2 regions of the Nonomuraea africana genome follow, and region 2 is predicted to be linked to the other one. Evidence: riboswitches for the same ligand, from Rfam matches in the RefSeq annotation. Region 2 holds a riboswitch; the other holds the start of a gene.
What was found. A riboswitch is a leader RNA that binds a small molecule or an ion and turns the genes downstream of it on or off. The one in region 2 is predicted to bind cyclic di-AMP.
Positions count from the first base shown of each region.

Region 1 (3,202 bases), 2.4 Mb from region 2:
CATGAGCTCGTGGACGGCGCGCGGCGTCAGCTCGGGTTCGGCCCGCAGCATGGCCAGCTGGTCGGGGTGGGTGAGCAGGGCTGCGACGCCGTTGCCGATCAGGTGCGCGGTGGTCTCGTGCCCGGCGAGGACGAGCGTGACCACCATCGTGATCAGCTCGGCGTCGGTGAAGCGGTCCTCGTCGTCGTCGTGCGCCCTGATGAGCCCGGTGAGCAGGTCGTCGGCGGGCACGGCGCGGCGGCGCGGGATCAGGTCGCGGATGTAGTCGATCATGCTGATCAGCGGCTCGGTCAGGGCGCCTGGCGCCATGGACACCATCCTGGATCCCCAGCCGCGCCACAGCGGGCGGTCGCCCTCGGGGATGCCGACGAGCTCGCAGATGACCGTGATCGGCAGCGGGTAGGCGTACTCCTCGACGAGGTCGACGACGCGGTCGCCGGGCAGCGAGTCGAGCAGCCTGTCGCTGATCTCCTCCACCCGTGGACGCATCTCCACGACGCGCCTGGCGGTGAAGGCCCGCGAGACCAGCCTGCGCAGCCTGAGATGGTCGTCGCCGTCGGAGTCGAGGATGCCGTCGGTGAGGTAGCCGACGTACTCGTCAGGGATCCCGCGGGCCTTGACGAGCTTCTCGCGCAGGTCGGGGACGTCGCCGCCGGGGATGGAGGCCGGGTTGTTGACGAAGCGGTGGTCGCCGAGCACGGTCTTGACGTCCTCGTACCGGGTGACCAGCCAGACCGGGGTGTCCTGGCCGGGGAAGGAGGCGCGCGCGATCGGCGCCTCCTCCCTGACTCTGGAGAAGCCCCTGAAGGGGTCGGCCAGCAGTGCGGGATCCATCAGGTTGACGGTGTCCATCGTCGCCTCTCGTGACCGGAATGAGAAATCTGGTCATCGAGTCAAACGTACGCCTGCCGACCCCTCCGGGCAAGGAAGGATCAGTGCATCGAGATGTGCACGTGGTCGTAGTGGTTGGCGGTGATGCTTCCCCTGTCGGACATCGAGCGCCAGCCGCCGCCGCTGTTGATCCGCTGCCGCCAGATGACGTACTTCACGCCGAGGCGGCTCTGGTTCTTCAGCGCCCAGGCCGCGATCTGGTCGCCGAGCGCCTGGTTGGCGCCCGTGGGGGAGCTGCCGCCCGAGCTCATCATGAAGTCGCAGGCGCGCCCCAGCGGGTGCTCGCCGTTGTTGTCGACCCGGTAGCACCCCACCTCGAACGGCAGGTTGAAGGCCTTCTTGATCTCGTCGCGCATGAGCCGGGTGCGCGGCGTGATGTTGTCGGACCCTGACGGCAGCTCGGGCGCCCAGCTGCCGTCGGCCTTACGGCCGGGACCGGTCGGGACGAGGTTCTGGAGCTTCTTCTCGATCTCGTCGATCATGCCCTCGGCCTCCTTCCGATCGTCGGCGACCTGGTCGGCCTGCTCGTCGATCTCGTCGGCCAGGGCCGTGGCCTCGGTGGCCGCCTGCTTCTGCACGTCGCGGGCGGCGGCGACGTTCTGCACGACGGCGTTCTGCTCGGCGCTCAGCTGTTCCATGAGCGCGGCGCTGGTCAGATCGGGGGTGTACATAAGGGTGGGCAGGTCCGGGGCATTGGCCTGGTAGCGCATCTCGGTGATCTGCGAGGCGACGTTCTCCGCCTTGGCGAGCGTCTGCTCGGCGGCGGCCAGGCGCTCCTTGGCCGCCGCGGCCGCCTTCTGCGCCTCGGCCAGCGCGACCCGCTTGGCGTTGTAGCTCTCGATGAGCTGGTCGACCTTGGTGTTGAGCTTCTTCAGCTCGGCCCGCAACTCCTTCTCCGACGGCTTGGGGTCAGCCGAGGAGACGGAGGCGGTGCCGAGAACGAGGGAAAGCGCGGCGATGGCGGCGCAGGCGAAACGAGACGTGGGGGACGCCACGAATGATCCTCTCCGTCTGCCGACCGGGTTAGCTGACGGGTTCGGGCGGGAGATGTGGCCCTACCACGGAACGTGGATTCACCCCAGGTGCATGGGTCCCCGGCTCCCGGGCGACTTGCCCGGGATTAGGCGTGCAACGGCTGTGAAAGCCGATGTCAGAGGGATATTAGTAGTAAAACGCCGGTAATGCGACTCCAAGCGGAGATCAATTAGTGATCTACCTGTGATCGAAGTAGCTGCGCGGCCTCCTCGGGCAGCACGTCGTTGACGAAAGCCCCCATCGCCGACTCCGAGCCCGCCAGGTACTTCAGCTTGCCCGGCGCCCTGCGGATGCTGAACAGCTCCATGTGAAGATAGGCGAGATCACGGCCCTGCCGTACGGGGGCCTGGTGCCAGGCGGCGACGTACGGCATGACCACCCCGAACAACCCGTCGAGCGCCCGCAGCACCCTGGTGTAGACCGGACCGAACGCGGCGCGCTCCTCCTGGGTGAGCGCGGCCAGGTCGGGCACCTGGCGGTGCGGGTAGAGGTGCACCTCGAACGGGTAACGCGCGGCGGCGGGCACGAACGCGGTCCAGTGCTCGTTGGCGGCGACCACGCGCTCGCCGACCCGCTCGGCGGCCAGCACCCCTGCGAAGAGGCCAGGTCGCTTGGCGGCGGCGGCCAGGTGCTGCCGGGTGCGGGGGGTGACGTAGGGGTAGGCGTAGATCTGGCCGTGCGGGTGGGCCAGCGTGATGCCGATCTCGGCGCCCCTGTTCTCGAAGCAGAAGACCTGCTCGACGCCCGGGATCTCGGACAGCTCCGCCGTACGGTCTGCCCACGCCTCCATGACCAGCTCGACCTGCTCGTCGGTGAGCCGGGAGAAGGAGGAGGTGTGGTCGGAGGCGAAGCAGACCACCTCGCAACGCCCCACGCCGGGACGGACCTCGCTGAGGCCGCCGGCCTCGGCGTAGCTGCCGAGATTCGTGGAGAAGCTGGGAAAGCGGTTCTCGAAGACCACCACGTCGTAGGACGAGGCGGGGATCTCCGTCAGCTTGCCCGGCGTGGAGGGGCACAGCGGGCACTCGTCGGCGGGCGGCAGGAAGGTGCGGGTCTGGCGGTGGCCCGCCATCGCCACCCACTCCTCGGTGAGCGGGTCGTAACGCAGCTCGGAGGCCACGGGCCTGGGCGGCAGCTCGCGCTCGTCGATCGCGCTCCGGTCGGCGTCGTCGCGCCGATCGAAGTAGATCAGCTCTCGGCCGTCGGCCATGTGCGCGATGGTGCGCTTCACTTCGTGTCCTCCGCGATGATCAGTTCTCCGGCCCGCTCGGCCAGC
Region 1 is NZ_JADBEF010000001.1:651,486-654,687, forward strand. Features, by position in the region: gene H4W81_RS02955 (cytochrome P450 family protein) at 1-834, opposite strand, end outside; gene H4W81_RS02960 (coiled-coil domain-containing protein) at 933-1,886, opposite strand; cyclic di-AMP (ydaO/yuaA leader) riboswitch at 1,890-2,028, opposite strand; gene galT (galactose-1-phosphate uridylyltransferase) at 2,096-3,157, opposite strand; gene H4W81_RS02970 (DeoR/GlpR family DNA-binding transcription regulator) at 3,154-3,202, opposite strand, start outside.
Region 1: linked by a shared signal. The riboswitch ahead of H4W81_RS02960 (coiled-coil domain-containing protein) and the one ahead of H4W81_RS14635 (D-alanyl-D-alanine carboxypeptidase family protein) in region 2 are both predicted to bind cyclic di-AMP.

Region 2 (3,202 bases):
TTGGAAGCATTCTTCGATGCTCCAGCGAGTGCCGGCCACCGCCACCAGCCGGTGCAGAGGCACTGGAGCAGAGGCGTGGCATAGGTAGAAGGCCAGCTCGGATGGCTTGCTGATGGAGCGCCGGATCAACAGGTGATGGACTGGGCTGGTGGTGGCGACCAGCGCCCAGTCATAGCGTCGCTGTCCCTTGGCGCCCGGGCCGCAGGACAGACGCTGCCATCCGGATCGGGGGATCTTCGCGGCCATGACGTCGGCGCGAATGGTGCCCGCGCGGGTGGTGATGTGATGGTCGCGAGCGACGGCCAGGACGTAGTTGAGCTGGCGTTGGCGGCGCAGCGGCCCGTTGTCGCCGTAGGCCTCGTCGGCGGTGATCCAGCCGAACGGCACGCCGTGGGTGATGGCTCGCTCGATCATGGTTTGCAGGAGTTGCGGCTTGGTCGCGAAGGTGATCTCATCGGGCACCTTGGCCGCCGCGCATCGGCTCGGATCGGCGATCCAGGAGTCGCGAGAAAGGTAGAGTTCGCGGTCCACGAGGGCCTGGCCACGAAGGGTGGCGTAGCCGAGGAAGACGCCGATCTGACAGTTGGTGATCTTTTCTGCGGTTCCGGTGTATTGTCGTTGCACCCCGGCTGAGCATGCGCCCTTCTTCTCGAAACCGGTGTCATCACCGACCAGCACCCCATCGGCTTGGCCGAGGCGGTTGACCACGTAGTCGCGTATATCGTCGCGTAGGCCGTCGACGTCCCATTTGGCCTGGTGAACAAGCGTTGCATGCCATCCGGCGTGGCCTCACCGGCGTATTCGGCCAGCGACCAACTGGTCTTGCGCTCCAGCCCGGACAGCAGTCCCTCGATGCATCGACGCGCTCGCAGTCGCGGCTCGCGCCGTTTGAACCGGCCTGCTACCAGCGCGAATGCGTCGTCCAGCCCAGCCTGCAGACGAGCGGGGTCCAGGTGTTCTAATCTGGCCATCGCGACCACCGCATGATCTTCAGTTCCAACACACCTGAATGATCACAGCGGTGGTCGTTCCTCTGCGACGTGCCTACGTACGCACGTTGGCATCACCCGCTGTGCTGCCCGCCCAGCAAGATCCCAATCTGCGGCTGGAGTATTAACCACCCCGGCCAGGTCTAAAACTGCCGGACGCCGAGCCCGTGAGGCGGGGGCTCGGGGGTCACTAGGTCCCCTGTTGCTGTCTCGCCCGGGTAGAGACGGTGCCTATTGGGGCAGGTGTGACGAGGTTTGTCGGGTGTTGTTACTATTTGCGTGTTTTAGACCTTTTCGCTACGTTTGGGGCATCGGGCAGCGAACCGTCGACGCGTTCGTTGCCATTTCATTGCCCGGACCGCGCGTCTCCTGACGGGGCCACCCCGCAGGACGATGCTCGGCCGCCGAATCCGTATCCACGGAACCGGGGACCCACTTCCCCTTGGGGTGAATCGGACGCCAGCCCGGCTGCGTCCGTAGGGCACTTCCCAGCCCGAACCCGTCAGCTAACCCGGTAGGCGGCATGGAAGCTAGGAGCAAAACCCTTCATGCCCACGCATCTCAAGAACTGGCTGGGACGCGCGCTGCTCGGCGTCGCCGTCACCGCAGGCGCCGTGACCGCCGTCGGCCCTGCCGCACAGGCCGCCCCTCAGGCCGGCTCCGTGGTCGCGCCGGACTCCCGTTCCCACGTTGCGTCCGTCGCGGCGGACGCCCCCGCGGTGCTCGGCCGCGCGGCCCACGTGATCGACGCCAAGACGGGCAAGGTCTACTTCAGCAAGAAGGCCGATCTCCGCACCCCCGTGGCCAGCATCACCAAGGTGATGACCGCCTACACCGTGCTGAAGCAGGCCAAACCGACGGACGTGGTCAAGGTCACCGCTGAGGACGTCCGCTACGCGTCGAGGGGCGGCGCCTCGGTGGCGTACCTGCGCGCCGGTGACCGGCTCACCGTGGAGAACCTGCTGTACGCCCTGATGCTGCCCTCCGGCGCGGACGCCGCCCATGCGCTCGCCCGCACGTACGGCCCCGGTGTCGACGGGTTCACGGCGAAGATGAACGCCCATGCCCGCGAGCTTGGCATGAAGGACACGCTGTACGTCAACGCCGACGGGATGCCCGCCAAGGGTGGCGGCTACTCCACCGCGCGTGACCAGGTGCGGCTTGCCCAGGCTGCGCTGGACAACGGGACAATCAGGAAGGTCAGCTCCACCCGGTACCGCTCGGTTCCCAAGACGGCGGAGCACCGCGCCTACTCCTGGCGGAACACGAACCGCCTCCTCGGCACGCCGGGCACCGTCGGCCTGAAGACGGGTTTCACCCGCGCCGCGGGCTACACCCTTGCCTTCGCCGCCGACCGTGACGGCCGCCGGCTGGTCGGGGTGATTCTCGGAGAGACCAGCTCCAGCCGCCGCTTCCAGACCGCTCAGGCGCTCCTCGACTGGGCGGCTGCCAGCAGGCAGGTCTGACCGGACTGAATGAAAGATCATCAGCCGACCGCCCCTGTCGGCTGATGATGGTTCATGCCATGCCGGGCAAGCCGTACCGACCAGCTGTTCGTTTCAGATAAGCAGGTGCGAGGACTGGCCGGCGGTGACAGGATGCCCCGGTGAATCCGATCTCGCGCGCTGCGGGCGAGCTGCTGGATACCGAGCTGTTCGACCCTGTCGACCTGGGGGGCAGCGCGCGCAGCACCGTGCTGCGCTGCCGGACCGCCGCCGGCGACAGCGTGATCGTCAAGTCGGGCTGCTGCTGGGGAAGGTCGCCGGAGAATGGGACGTCGCTCCGCTGCCGGGATATCCCGCCTTCGGAGACCGGGAAACCGGCTGATCGCAAGACCACTAGCGACCGCATGCCGTACACGCGGGGCGGGTGATCCGGTAGTAGGCGATGGAGGCGAAGGCCAGGCCGACGCCCCACAGGACGTAGGAGGGGACCGCCACCCACATGAACGCGGGCTCCTCCAGCGTGCCGTCGATGGTCTCGGCCGTCATCTGGATCAGCCCGGTGCCGAAGTAGGCCAGCAGGGCGCCCGCGACCGCGAATCCAGGCCCGGCGACCAGCCAGCGCGGCACCCTGCGGCCCGCCAGCAGCGGCACCCATCGCGGCCAGATCTTGCCCCATCGGTGCGCCAGCGCGAGAGGGAGCAGCACGCCGGCGAGCAGGAAGCCGAACTCGAAGATCAGCAGCGAGGGGCTGGCGGCGTAGGGCACCGC
Region 2 is NZ_JADBEF010000001.1:3,091,011-3,094,212, reverse strand. Features, by position in the region: partial or broken gene H4W81_RS14640 (IS701 family transposase) at 1-971, opposite strand, end outside; cyclic di-AMP (ydaO/yuaA leader) riboswitch at 1,382-1,525, shown strand; gene H4W81_RS14635 (D-alanyl-D-alanine carboxypeptidase family protein) at 1,538-2,455, shown strand; gene H4W81_RS14630 (hypothetical protein) at 2,828-3,202, opposite strand, start outside.